DNA from 2 places in the Marinobacter antarcticus genome. Region 1 is predicted to be linked to the other one. Evidence: predicted binding sites of a transcription regulator. Region 1 holds the regulator's gene; the other holds the start of a gene.
What was found. The regulator sigma-54, encoded in region 1, starts transcription at its own class of promoters, with help from an activator protein. The targets are predictions, from matches to a motif close to ANTGGCATNNANNTTGCTNT.
Positions count from the first base shown of each region.

Region 2: a site for sigma-54 is predicted at 4,232-4,251, ahead of BUA49_RS08805 (flagellar hook-length control protein FliK). Genes of this name have one in related genera too.

Region 1 is NZ_FRAQ01000001.1:1,733,362-1,740,475, forward strand. Features, by position in the region: gene BUA49_RS08145 (HPr family phosphocarrier protein) at 1-31, opposite strand, end outside; gene rapZ (RNase adapter RapZ) at 38-922, opposite strand; gene ptsN (PTS IIA-like nitrogen regulatory protein PtsN) at 952-1,422, opposite strand; gene hpf (ribosome hibernation promoting factor) at 1,508-1,816, opposite strand; gene BUA49_RS08165 (RNA polymerase factor sigma-54) at 1,922-3,451, opposite strand; gene lptB (LPS export ABC transporter ATP-binding protein) at 3,632-4,357, opposite strand; gene lptA (lipopolysaccharide transport periplasmic protein LptA) at 4,375-4,908, opposite strand; gene lptC (LPS export ABC transporter periplasmic protein LptC) at 4,892-5,512, opposite strand; gene BUA49_RS08185 (KdsC family phosphatase) at 5,515-6,078, opposite strand; gene BUA49_RS08190 (KpsF/GutQ family sugar-phosphate isomerase) at 6,103-7,083, opposite strand; gene BUA49_RS17685 (hypothetical protein) at 7,076-7,114, opposite strand, start outside.
Region 2 is NZ_FRAQ01000001.1:1,873,859-1,880,972, forward strand. Features, by position in the region: gene fliI (flagellar protein export ATPase FliI) at 1-1,141, shown strand, start outside; gene fliJ (flagellar export protein FliJ) at 1,141-1,584, shown strand; gene BUA49_RS08790 (STAS domain-containing protein) at 1,709-2,014, shown strand; gene BUA49_RS08795 (ATP-binding SpoIIE family protein phosphatase) at 2,039-3,766, shown strand; gene BUA49_RS08800 (Hpt domain-containing protein) at 3,818-4,174, shown strand; gene BUA49_RS08805 (flagellar hook-length control protein FliK) at 4,332-5,489, shown strand; gene BUA49_RS08810 (flagellar basal body-associated FliL family protein) at 5,665-6,174, shown strand; gene fliM (flagellar motor switch protein FliM) at 6,228-7,114, shown strand, end outside.

The DNA.
Region 1 (7,114 bases):
TATTGATAATAACAATCCGCTGGCGTATCACGCTGGCTTAGACCTCTTTCCGGGCCTGCAGATGCGGCAGCTCGGTGTGGCGCACCTGTGTGTTGCTGCTGTGCTCCCGGAAATGCCGCCCCAGCTGCTCACAGATATAAACGGATCGGTGCTGGCCGCCAGTGCATCCAATGGAAATGGTCATGTAACTGCGATTACTGTCTGCAAAAGAGGGGATCCAGTTTTCCAGGAAAGTAATAAGATCGTTTGCCATTTTGCGGCTTGCAGGTTCTTTCTCAAGAAACTCGATTACCGGCTGGTCAAGGCCTGTAAACTTGCGCAGGCTGGTATCCCAATAGGGGTTGGGCAGGCAGCGCACATCAAACACGTAATCGGAATCCAGTGGTACGCCGTGTTTGAAGCCGAAGGACTGGAAAAGCAGGGCCAGTTCCTGATCTTTGCGGCCAGCTACCCGCTGTTTCACCATATCCCGAAGTTCGTACATCGAGAGGCCCGTGGTATTGATGTAGAGATCCGACAGTTTGGAAAGGGGTTCCAGCAGAATCTTTTCGTTAGTGATGGCCTCTCTGAGAGATGTTTTATCATCGCTGAGGGGGTGCTTGCGACGGGTCGCGTGGAACCGCTGTAGCAGGGACTGTTCATCCGCATCCAGATAGATGACCTCGGCCTGGATGTCGTCTCTGCGAAGCTTGCGGTAAATCTCCTCAAAATTGCCCAGCTCCCCAGACAGGTTGCGGGCATCAATGCTGACGGCCATCTTGTCGAGCCGCCCAGGCGCGCTCTGGTTGGCGGCTTCCCGGGTGAGAGGGAACAGAAGTCCGATCGGCAGGTTATCAATACAGTAGTATCCGAGGTCTTCCAGTACGTGAAGAGCGGTGCTCTTGCCGGAGCCGGACCGGCCACTGACGATGATCAGCTTCATGGTGAAACAGCCTGTTACCAGAGTGGATATCAGCCGCTTGCGGCGGTCATGCGTTGGTAAAGCGTACCCGCATCTTCGCACTGCCTGAGGCGGTCGCAGAAGGTGCGCTCATTGAATTTCTCTGCGAGCTGGCTCAGTAGCTCAAGATGCTCGCTGGTGGCTTCCTTGGGCACAACAAGTGCAAACACAAGATCCACCGGCTGGTTATCAATAGCATCAAACTCGACGGCTTCTTCCAGAGTTATCAGAACGCCGATCACGTGTTCAAGCCCTTCCAGCCGACAGTGGGGGATGGCGATTCCCTGACCAATTCCCGTGCTGCCCAGTCGCTCACGAGCGATCAGATTGTTGAAAATCTGACCCTCTCCGAGTGAATCATTGTGCTGACGGATCTGCTCGGCAATGAACTCCAGAACCCGCTTTTTACTCGATGCGGGTACCTTACACAGGGTCAGTTCCGGTGCAAGAATGTTGTCTATTGTCAGGGATGTGTCGCTCATGAATCGACCGCGCTTCCGTTAAAAAAAGCTGCGACACGTTGTCCGCGCCGCAGCTTGATTAGATGACATGCCTGAAAACAGCCGCCTAGCGGGCTGCGTTTCCATGCATCCTGTCCACACTCTTTTCTTTATGCTTGAGGATCTGTCGATCAAGCTTGTCGACGAGGCCGTCGATAGCTGCGTACATATCCTCACTTTCCGCCTTTGCGTGAATCTCACCACCCACCACGTGAAGCGTAGCCTCCGCGATCTGACGAACCTTATCCACTTCCAGTGTTACCTGGCAATTACTGATGTGGTCAAAGTGCCGCTCCAGTCGTTCAAACTTTTCGGATACATAGTCCTTCAGGGCGGGAGTCAGTTCTACGTGATGGCCTGAAATATTGAGTTGCATAGACGTCTCCTGTTGTCATCCGTCCCGGCTCCAGGAGCCGGGCTGAGTGCTGGCGCTTGTGGCTGCGTCAGCGAAATCCGTGTGAACCGGCCAGCGGTGCCCGGTTTAAACCAGGCGCTTGCGTTCGTTCGAGGGCGGAATGTGCATCGCCTCGCGATATTTTGCAACCGTGCGCCGAGCCACCTTGATTCCCTCTTCTCCAAGCATGGCCGCAATCTTGCTGTCACTCAACGGCTTTTTCGGTGTTTCCGCTGCAATGAGCTTTTTGATCATGGCGCGGATCGCGGTTGAGGAGCATTCGCCGCCTTCGTCGGTGCTGACGTGGCTGGAGAAAAAGTACTTCAGTTCAAAAATGCCCCGCGGTGTGTGCATGTATTTCTGCGTGGTTACACGGGAAATAGTGGATTCGTGCATTTCCACAACCTGGGCAATATCCGAGAGAATCAGCGGCTTCATTGCTTCTTCCCCGTGATCCAGAAAACCCTGCTGATACTCGACAATACGTGTGGCAACCTTCAGCAGTGTTTCGTTCCGGCTTTGCAGGCTTTTTATGAACCACTTTGCCTCCTGAAGCTGGTCGCGGAGATAGGTGTTATCGGCGCTGCTATCGGCTCGTCTTATTAATGAAGCATAGCTGGCATTCACGCGTATGCGCGGAGCAATTTCGGGGTTCAGTTCCACACGCCAGCGGCCGTTGTGTTTGCGCACGATGACATCGGGAATAACGTAATCCGGCTCTGTGCGGTCGATGATGTCACCCGGCCGCGGGTTGAGGCTGGTGATCAGCGCAAGTACGTCGCGCAACTGATCTTCTTTAAGGCGGCTGCGGCGAAGCAGTTGGGCGTAGTCGCGGTTGCCCAACAGATTTATGTAATGGGTGATGACGAGCCGGGCCTGGGCGAGCCAGGGGGTTTCCGGGGGCAGCTGGTTAAGCTGGATAAGCAGGCAGTCCTGAAGATCCCGGGCAAAAACCCCTGGCGGGTCGAAGTACTGTAGCCGGCGTAAAACGGCTTCCACTTCATCCATCTCAAGAGGGTCTTCATCAGCATCGTCGGTCAGGCCTGCGTATATGTCCTCAAGAGAGCTGGTTAGATACCCCCGTTCGTCTACCGCATCCATCAGGGCGTGAGCAATGGCCTGATCCCGTTCATTCAAAGGTGTGAGGTTGAGCTGCCACTCAAGGTGATCCCTGAGGGTTTCGGTCGGTGAGTTCCGGGTTTCGAAATCGTGGTCGCTTTCGTCGTCATTCCGCGCAGCCGGGGCGGGGGCGGACTGGTAAACATCTTCCCAGGCGGTATCGACGGGAAGATCGTCGGGAAGCGTATCCGGGATTTCGTTTTCAGATTGCCAGTCCGGGCCGCTTTCGCTCTCATCCCAGTCGGAGGTGGCAGCCTCGGCAGACGCCTCAGGAGATGTTTCGTTAGCGGTGTTGTCTTGATTCTGATCACCGTCGGCTGACGGCGTTTCAGTTTGGTCGTCATCTTCCGAAGCTTCCAGCAGGGGATTGGATTCCAGGGCTTGCTGGATTTCCTGCTGAAGATCGAGAGTTGATAACTGCAGAAGCCTGATCGCCTGTTGCAGCTGGGGCGTCATTGTCAGGCTCTGACCCAGCTTTAATTGTAATGAGGCTTTCATAACCATCGCTCAGGATCCGTCACTCATACCCGCTCTGAATTTCTTGCATCGGCTAAAAAATCTATGTATGGCGGCAACTTGCCGCCATTTTTGAGTACCCTTGCAAGTTCTTTGCCGAGTTTACTTGCTCCGGGTCAGCAAAACAATCGAACGGGTGTATCCGGATGCCGAAAACAGATGCTACAGGTGGAATTCGTTGCCAAGATACACTTCTTTAACCTGTTGATTGGCGAGAATGGTTTCGGAGTTTCCGGAGGCGATAATGTGGCCACCAGAAACAATGTAAGCGTTCTCGCAGATATCCAGTGTTTCGCGCACGTTGTGGTCGGTAATCAGAACGCCGATGCCCTTGTCCCGGAGGTGGCGGATGATCTGCTTGATATCACTGACAGAGATGGGATCTACCCCGGCAAACGGCTCGTCCAACAGAATGAAGGCAGGCTCCATTGCCAGGGCACGGGCAATTTCCACCCGGCGCCGCTCGCCCCCGGAGAGTGCCATGCCCAGGCTGTCGCGGATGTGGGTAATGTGAAACTCTTCCAGCAGGTGTTCGAGCTTGCTCAGGCGTTCAGCACGGCCGAGGTTCTTTCGGGTTTCCAGAATCGCCATGATGTTATCCCGCACGGATAGCTTGCGGAACACCGAAGCCTCCTGAGGCAGGTAGCCGATGCCTTTGCGGGCCCGGCCATGCATGGGCAGAGACGTGATATCCTGGCTGTCGATGGTTATGCGGCCGTTATCGGCGTTTACCAGCCCCACGATCATGTAAAAGCAGGTGGTTTTGCCGGCGCCGTTCGGGCCGAGCAGGCCGACGATTTCACCGCTGCGAATTTCCAGCGAGACATCAATGACCACTTTTTTCTGCTTATAGCTTTTTGCCAGGTTGCTCGCTCTGAGAACTGCCATCGGATCCCTGTTTGCCGTTATTTTGTGGAGTTGCTGCTGCCGCGGGGCTGAATGACCATCTCAACCCGGCCCGGGCCAGCGCCGGTATCTTCGCTGCCTGCTGCGGTGACCACCCGTTGCTCGGTATCGTAATGAATAATGTCGCCGCGGAATATGTTGCCATTCTGCTCAATCACAGCCTCCCGTTCAAAGGTGAGCTGTTTGTCTGAGGCAGACCAGGTGATGTTCCGGGCTTTGGCATCGGTTTCACCTTCGCCGCTGGCAACGGGTTGCTGGTATCGGGCAGGAGAGCCGTTGGCTTCAATACGGTTGAGACCTTTGGCGCTGCGGTACAGAACCACCCGTTCCGCTGTCAGGCGCGTTTTGCCTTGAACCAGTTCCACCGCTCCGGTGTAGGTGGCAATGCCCTTGCCATCGTCCAGGCGGGCGCTGTCGGCGCTGACGGTAATTGGCTCGTCGGAATCGAGATCAAAGGCCAGAGTCGGGCTGGAAAGACCAGCCACCAGGATGATAGCCAATAGTTGGCGCATGGGGTTATCTAATAGTTTCATAACGTCCTTCCACCTGGGAATTGAGTTCCACAATGCGCTCATCGATCCACGCTTTCATGCCTTTAGCCCGGGTCGTGCCCAGACTATCGGTTATTTCTACCGGTTCGTCGGTATAGACAGTACCTTGAATGTTGTCCAGGGTCAGGCTCTCGGTAACCAGTGTCGCTTTTCGGTCACCAATGGTCCGCACCACACGAACGTTGCCGGTCAGGTATAGCTGGTCTTCGTTCCGCCGCAGGCGGCCATTCTCGGCTTCGAGGACCCAGGGCTCGGCCTCGGTTGCGCTGAACAATTCTGCGTTCGGCGACTCCATGGTAGCCAGGTTTTCCTCTTCGAACTGTTCGATGCGAGGGCTTGTAAAAACGATCTTGCGGTGGCCGGTTTCATCGTAAGATGTGTAGCTGCCGTTGATTACAAAGCCGTCGGGCTCTGCATCGCCCCGAAGTTGCCTGGCATCGCTGTAGCTGGTGATCGGTGGCTCGTCGCTCCGCCACAGCAGGAAAACCGTGGCTGCAATGGTGGCTGCAAGCGCCAGCATGCGAAGCCTGGGCTTGTTTGTCATGGCCAGTGTGGAAAGCAGGCTGTTTTTTTCGCTCTGTGCCATGGCTATGGCTCCAGGTAGGGCGTCAGCGTTGCATCCAGATGCCCTCCGGCTGTCAGCAGCAGATCGCAAAGCTCTCGCACTGCACCCTTGCCTCCGCTAACCCGGGTGCAGTAATCGGCGTGCTCACGCACCAGCCAGTATCCGTTCGGAACCGTAACTCCGAGGCCTGCGTAGCGAATGGCGGGCAGATCCGGCAAGTCGTCACCCATATAGGCGATAGCTTCCGGCAGTATGTCCAGACTGTTCACCAGTTCCTGCAAAGCGACCCTTTTGTCTTCACGCCCCTGCATCAGATGGGGGATTTTCAGGTCTTTCATGCGTTTTTCGGTGAGCGGTGAGCTGCGGCCGGTAATGACGGCTACGTTGATTCCCGCTGCCATGATCTGCTTCAGGCCCAGCCCGTCCAGAATGTTGAAGCCTTTCAATTCGTCGCCTTTGGCGCTGAAGTAAATTTTGCCATCGCTCATGATGCCATCAACGTCCAGAGCAACGAGCTTGATGCGCGCAGCTTTGGCCAGAAGGGCTTCTGGCCAGGCTTCTTCCAGTGGGCTATGCAGTTTAGTCATCATATAGCTTCTTATTACCGCTCTTTAAATCACACCGGCGCGAAGCAGGTCGTGCATGTTGATGGCGCCTACCAGGGTGCCGCTCTTGTCAACAACCGGGAGTGCGTTGATTTTGAGCTCATCCATGATGTTGAGTGCTTCTGCAGCCAGCTGGTCAGGCTGGATGGCCCTGCCGTTTCGTGTCATCACATCCCGCATGGGCGTGGTGTGCACATCGATGGATTTGTCCAGGGTGCGGCGCAGGTCGCCGTCAGTAAAAATACCGGTCATTGCGCCGGTGGCGTCTGCAACGGTGGTCATGCCCAGGCCTTTGCGGGAGATCTCCAGCAATGCGCCGCTCAGAGTGGTGTCTTCACTAACGGTGGGTATGCTATCGCCGGTATGCATAATGTCGGATACCCGAAGCAGGAGTTTGCGCCCAAGGCTGCCGCCGGGATGAGAGAACGCGAAGTCTTCCGCGCTGAAGCCCCGGGCTTCCAGCAAGGCAACGGCCAGGGCATCGCCCATCACCAGAGTTGCCGTTGTGCTGGATGTGGGCGCCAGGCCAAGCGGGCAGGCCTCCGCTTCAACGCTGACATCCAGATTCGCTACAGCCTCTTTTGACAGTGTGGAGTTCGGATTGCCGGTCATGCTGATCAGAGGTGCGCCCATGCGTTTTATAAGTGGCAGAATGGTAATCACTTCGCTGGTGTTGCCACTGTTTGAAATGGCAATAACCACATCCTGGCTGGTAATCATGCCCATGTCGCCGTGGCTGGCTTCCCCGGGGTGAACAAAAAACGCGGGTGTTCCGGTGCTGGCAAGGGTGGCCGCAATCTTGTGGCCAATGTGGCCGGATTTGCCCATGCCGGTCACAACCACCCGGCCCTTGCATGCCATGATTACTTCGCAGGCACGTATGAAATGGTCGTCGATGCGGTTTTCCAGGGCGCTGATTGCATCCCGCTCAATGCGGATAGCCTGGAGTGCGGAGTTCCGAAAATCGTATGTACTCTGTTCAGTCATCGGGCGAAGAACCTGCTTTCTCGTTGACGCG
Region 2 (7,114 bases), 140 kb from region 1:
GGTGGTTCCGCTAGCCTCCGCAAGTCGCGTTCCTGTTGGCCCTCTTATGCTGGGTCGTGTGGTGGATGGCAGCGGCGAACCCCTCGATGGCAAAGGCCCGCTCCAGGCAGAGGCCCGGGTTCCGCTGACCGGAGAAATCATAAACCCCCTCAACCGGGCACCTGTAAGGCAGTCCATGGATGTTGGCATTCGGGCTATTAATGCCCTGCTGACCGTTGGTCAGGGCCAGCGTCTGGGGCTGTTTGCTGGCAGTGGTGTTGGTAAAAGTATGCTGCTGGGTATGATGACCCGGTTCACCGATGCCGACGTTATCGTGGTTGGGTTGATCGGTGAGCGTGGCCGGGAGGTCAAGGAATTCATTGAAGATATTCTGGGTGAAGAAGGGCTGGCCAGATCGGTTGTGGTTGCTGCTCCGGCGGATGACTCACCGCTGATGCGCCTGCGCGCAGCCATGCTTACGACTCGGATTGCCGAATACTACCGGGACAAGGGCAAGCGAGTGCTTCTGCTGATGGACTCGCTTACCCGATACGCCCAGGCTCAGCGTGAAATTGCGCTGGCGGTTGGCGAACCACCTGCCACCAAAGGTTATCCACCTTCCGTATTCGCCAAGTTGCCGCAGCTGGTGGAGCGCACCGGCAATGGTTTGCCCGGAGGTGGTTCGATCACCGCGTTTTATACCGTGCTGACCGAAGGTGACGATCAGCAGGATCCCATTGCGGATGCAGCCAGGGCGATCCTGGATGGCCATATTGTGCTCTCGCGCCGGCTTGCAGAAGAAGGGCACTATCCTGCCATCGACGTTGAGGCTTCTATCAGCCGGGTTATGCCGCAGGTGACAGAAACCGAGCACTTCGCCCGGTCCCAGCGGTTCAAACAGGTCTATTCACGTTATCAGCAGGCCCGGGATCTGATCAGCGTAGGCGCCTATGTGAAGGGCTCCGATCCGGAAACCGACTTCGCCATTACCCATATCGGGAATATGCGCCAGTTCCTGCAGCAGGGGCTGAACGAGCGCGCTTCACTAACCGAGAGCATCGAGGGGCTGCTATCTGTGGTGCCCGAACGTCGCTCACCGGAACGCCGCAAGTCTGCTGTTCCTGATCCCGATGCCGCCAATGCAAGCAGAGGTGTCAGTTGATATTGCGTTCTCAGCGCCTGACCGTAGTGCTTGCGCTGGAAGAGCGCAAGGAGCAGGAAGCGCTGGAGCGGATGGGCAAGGCCCGGGAACTGATGGAGCAACACAAGGGTCAGATAGAAAACCTCAACAGCTACCAGCAGGAATACCGGGATCAGATCCGCAACAGTCAACACGGCGTGGTGCAGGTCAGTCGTTTGCAAGCGTGGCAGGCGTTTATTGCGCAGCTTGATCAGGTTATCCTGCAGCAGCAAAAGCAGCTGGTTCAGACCGAAGCGGTTTTTGAGACTCGTCGACGGGAGTGGCAGCACGCCTGGGAGCGTCGGCGAGGTATGGAGAAATACATCGAGACCTGTCGTAAGCAAGAGCAAAGAGTTCAGGATCTGCAGGAGCAAAAGATGTCTGATGAAGCCGCTGGCCGTGCTTTTGCGCGCCGCCGCCGCTGACGCTTGCCCTGAATCAATCGCAATTCCATGCAAACTGACTGCGCTGGGCTATCCTTATAGAAACTCAGGTCGCGTCACAAGTGGCGGCTGGATGTTTCAGTGAATACCACCGGAGGTTTTGCGGATGCCGATCCAGACCCGCCGCAGTCACGACGGTCAGACTCTGATTATCAGAATAGAGGGGCGCTTTGATTTCAGCACCCATCAGGCCTTCCGCGATGCGTACGAGCATGGCGGTAAGGATGTGCGCGGTTACATTGTGGATTTGTCCGAAGCAACCTATCTCGACAGCTCAGCGCTGGGTATGTTGCTTTTGCTGAGGGACTACGGCGGGGGTGACAAGGCCAGTATTGCCATTGAAAATTGCAATAACGATGTCCGCAAGATTCTGACCATTTCCAATTTCGAGCAACTGTTCACCATTCGGTGATTGCTCAGGCCGCCGGAACCTGTGATGGATGAGCCTGCAGCAGAAAGCGACCCCCTGAAAATCCTCATTGCCGATGACAGCGACAGTGACCGGGTGATCCTGAAAACCCTGCTGAGACACCTTGGCCACCATGTGCTGGATGCTGCTAATGGTCGGGAGGCGGTGGCACTTTTTCGTTCGGGCGAGCCGGACATCGTCCTTCTGGACGCATTGATGCCCGCAATGGACGGCATGGAGGCGGCGCGGGAGATTAAACGGCTTGCCGGTGAGCGCATGGTGCCGCTGATTTTCATTACCTCTCTGTCGGAAGCGGAGGATCTGGCGCGATGCCTTGAAGCAGGCGGCGACGGCTTTCTGAGCAAACCCTATAACCGGGTAATGATCGACGCCAAGATCAATGCCTTTAACCGGATGCGTCTGATGCACCAGGCTCTGTCAGACCAGAGGGATCTGATGCATGAGCGCAACCGGCAACTGCTGGAGGAGCAACATGTGGCGCGGCGGGTCTTTGACAACGTCGCTCACACCGGGTGCCTGGATTCGCCTAACATTCGCTACCACGCGTCGCCCCTATCGGTCTTCAGTGGCGATGTGCTGTTCGCTTCACCCCGCCCTGCCGGTGGAATGCTTGTGTTTACGGGCGATTTTACCGGACATGGATTGCCTGCAGCGATTGGCGCCATGCCCGTTGCGGAAACCTTTTACGGCATGGCAAGCAAAGGCTTTGACGGGTCCGATATTCTCCGGGAAATCAATCAGAAGCTGGTGCGCATACTGCCGAAAGACATGTTCTGCTGCGGTGCGATGGTTGAGGCAGACTTCGGGCTCAACCAGCTGAAAGTATGGAATGGTGGCTTACCCGATGGGTGGCTGGTGCGCTCATCCGCCGCAAGTTATAGCCTGCCATCCCGACATCTGCCACTGGGGATTCTGAACGCTGATCAGTTTAATGCCGAAATGGAGACCATCAGAACGCTGCCCGGCGACCGGCTGCTGTTGATGACCGATGGCGTGCTGGAATGCAGCAACGAAGAAGGCCATCTCTTCGGTGAGCGTGGCGTGCGGCTCGCAGTCGAGGGCGTGACCTCCGGACGGCATCCGTTTGATGCTCTTATGAGTGGAATACGGCGGTTTACCGGGCGCCAGAAATTCGGTGATGATCTCACGCTCTGCTGTCTGGAAATGGTTGATCACGCGGGACTTACGGCTATGCCCGAAGGGGCTGAGCCTTCCACTCTGGCTGGGCCGACGGAGTGGAAGTGTGTGTATGAAATCCGGGAGCGCACGCTGGGGGAGTTCAGCCCCTTGCCGTTGTTGCTCCATATCTGCATGGAAGTGCCGGGGCTGCGGCGTAAAAGCGGAGAAATTTATACCTTGCTCTCAGAGCTGTATAATAATGCTCTGGAACATGGTGTTCTTGAGCTACCTTCTGAATGGAAGTACACACCGGAGGGCTTTGACCGTTACTATTTCGAGCGTGCTTTGCGTCTCAGCGGAGTGAGCGGCCATTACATCAGGTTCAGTTTTCATCATGAACCTATGCAGTGGGGTGGGCGCCTGCGGGTTGTTTGCGAAGACAGCGGCCAGGGGTTCGATTTCCAGAATCATGCGGTTCTGCAATCCACGGAGATGGAGCAGAGCGGGCCCCGTTATGCGGGGCGTGGACTGATTTTGCTAAAGCGACTGGCAGAATCCATCAGGTTTCATGAACAGGGGAGTCGGGTGGAAATTGTTTATGATTGGTACTTTTAATCGGCACTTTTAATCTAATCGGCACTTTTAACAGAAACAAGGGAGTTGGTCATGGTTGATAAGCCACACCTTGATGACGAAGCTTTGGCAGAGCTTCAGGACGTAATGGAAGATGAGTTCGAGATGCTGATCCGGACCTATCTTAATGATTCGCAAGAACGAATCGATAGCTTGAAGGGGGCCATGATGGATGGGGATTCAGGCGCCTTTGCAAAAACGGCCCATAGCTTCAAGGGTAGCAGCATTAATATTGGAGCTCCTCGACTTGGAGAGCTGTGCCGGGAAGCGGAGGAAGCCGGGAAGAGCGATAGCCTTAACGAAGCTCCGGCCGTTCTGGAAGCCATTAAGTCAGAATTTCAACGGGTTACTAATGCGCTTAATGCTCTGATGGCGCGCGGCGCCAGCTAGCAGTCGATGGCGTTAACCGAGTGCGGCTAAGCAGAAAGCGGCCAGACAGAGTGTGCGGCTGGCATTGCTTTTGCAGTTGTTTGGGAAACCGCCTGAAAATCAGCTCTGAAACGGACTGAACAGTGCGTCTACCGATAAAAAGCGGCAAGAGGTTGCCATGACACAGATGGTTCTTCCCCAGACTCCCGCGCCCGGGATGCAGAATGATGCCGGCGCATCGAAATCCGGTTCCGGTCGAGACAATGGCGCCAGTGAAAGCCGGTACGAAGCTTTCTCCCGTGCGGAGCAAAAACGTCTCGATCGCCAGCAAGCCGATGCCAGAAACTCCGCAAAAGAGGATGGTGCGCAATCAGCGAGCCAGTCCGAACCTCCCGGGAAAACCGGTGAGTCCGGCAAGAGCGTTAAGACTTCCGTAACGGGTGAAGACGAAGCGGCGGAAAAAACAACTGCCGGGAAAATCGCAGAGACGGCCCCTGAAATGGAAGCCATTACGACCCCGCTGACTTTTGCAGAGTTGCAGGCTCTGTTGCTGCCTTCAACCGGGCAGGTTGCAGTGGCAGGTGGTGCCGCAGGTCCGGCCGCGAGCAGTCCGGCAATAATACAGGGCTCCGAGTTGTTTGCAGGACTTGTCGGGGGCAAACCCGGGCAGCCTGGCCAGACTGCGCTCGGTGGAAAAGGTGGGCTGATGTCTGGTCTGCAACTGACCGATTCCCTGGCCCCGGCAGCCGGAGAAAAAGCCAGTGTCATGGACCCTTCCAGCCTGCTGAATGGTACCCGGTTCGAATCGGCCATGGAGTTGGTTTCTCAGCAAAGCACCAACAACGCGGCTGGCAAGCTTGCGGCAGAAGCCCAGGTGCCCCTGAGGAGCTACGCGACATCGGTTGATGTTCCCGTAAACCACGCAGAGTGGGGGGATAAACTGATGGGTAAGCTCAGCTGGTTGACAGCCAAAAACCTGTCAGTGGCCGAGATTCACCTCACGCCGCCTGATATGGGGCCAATGGAGGTACGGGTTCGCGTACACAACGATCAGGCCACCATTACCGTCCATGCCGCTAACCCGGTGGTGCGGGATCAACTGGAACTGCATTCACATCGGCTGCGTGACATGCTGGGTGAGCAAGGCCTTTCCCTGGCTCAGTTCGATGTCTCTGACAACTCACAGAACCAGCGTGGAGAGCAGGGCGCGGGTGATGGAGACGGTTCGTCTTCGGGTTCAGGTGCAGAGCTCTCGGCTGCAGATGGCGGTGAAGCAAACACTCAGACTGGCAGTCTTGACCTGAGCTGGAACGGCGCCGTCGATATTTTTGCCTGAGTGTTTGGGTCATCTTGCTGAGCCCTCTTCGTTAATCTGCTTTGCCCATCCTTTCGTGCAACGCTAGACTGCGGGTCTGAGCGGGAGGGTTGGGCCTTCTGGCCCGCCCTTTGCAGTCAATCTGTAAAAGTCATGGAAACGTACTTCCATTGACGGATTTCTGGCGAAAAACACTATGGCAGAAAATAGCGCACCTGAGGCAGAACCGGCCAAGAAAGGTAAACTGAAAGTGATTATCCTGCTGACAGTGGTGGTGCTACTGGCGATTGCCTTGTCGGTTGCTGGCACCTTGTGGTTTCTTGGTGGCGGTTTGCCCGGAATGGGCGACGATACAGAAAGCCAGGATGATGTGGCGGTAGAAACCTTCACTCCGAGCGTTTACCTGGACATTGAAAAAGCTCTGGTGACGACGTTGCAGGGCGAAGGCCGTCAGCGCTATGCGCAGGCCTACGTAGCTCTCGGAGCAACCGACCCTGAGGCGCTGACCGCAGCCAAACTGCATATGCCCCTGATTCGAAGCCAGCTGGTTATGGTGCTTGGTAGCAGCAATTTTAAGGAGTTGCAGACACCGGAAGGCCGACAAAGCCTGGCGGAAAACATGCTGACAACGGTTAATCAGGTGCTGGAGCAAGAAGGTGAGCCCGGCATCAGCCAGGTGCTGTTCAGGAATTTTGTAGTGCAATAGAAAGTGCAATAGAGCCCGGATACGGGCAAGGCATTTCAGCAGCAGGACAACGTATGCAGGATTTACTGTCACAGGATGAAATTGATGCGCTCCTCCACGGCGTGGATGACGGTGACGTTGATACTTATGAAGAAGCTGACGAAACCGGCGTAAAAAATTACGATCTTGCCAGTCAGGATCGTATCGTCCGTGGCCGGATGCCCACGTTGGAGATGATCAACGAGCGCTTTGCACGGTACACCCGCATCAGCCTGTTCAATCTTCTGCGTCGTAATGCGGATGTTTCCACCGGTGGCGTCCAGATCATGAAGTTCGGCGAATACATACACACACTTTATGTGCCCACCAGCCTGAATCTGTGCAAGGTTCGCCCGTTGCGGGGGACATCCCTGTTTGTTATGGATGCCAAACTGGTGTTCAAGCTGGTTGATAACTTTTTTGGAGGTGAAGGGCGGCACGCAAAGATCGAGGGCCGGGAGTTCACGCCGACGGAAAACCGCATAGTGCAGATGGTGCTTAACCAGGTTTTTAATGACATGCAGGAGGCTTGGCAAGCGGTCATCAAAGTGAATTTCGAATACCTCAGTTCCGAGGTAAACCCGGCCATGGCCAATATTGTGAGCCCCAGCGAAGTGGTAGTGGTCAGCACCTTCCACATCGAGCTGGATGGCGGTGGCGGTGAGCTGCACTTTGCCTTGCCCTATTCAATGATTGAACCGATCCGGGATGTGCTTGATTCTGGAGTACAAAGTGACGTTGATGACGTGGACGAGCGTTGGGTCAATGCGTTGCAGGAGGATATCAAGGAGGTGGATGTTCCGGTCAACACCACGGTTTGTCGGCGCAGGATTTCCCTGAGAGACATCGCCAAACTGAAAGCTGGCGACATCATTCCTGTAGAGGTGCCTGAATATCTGACAGTAACGGCCAATGGCATCCC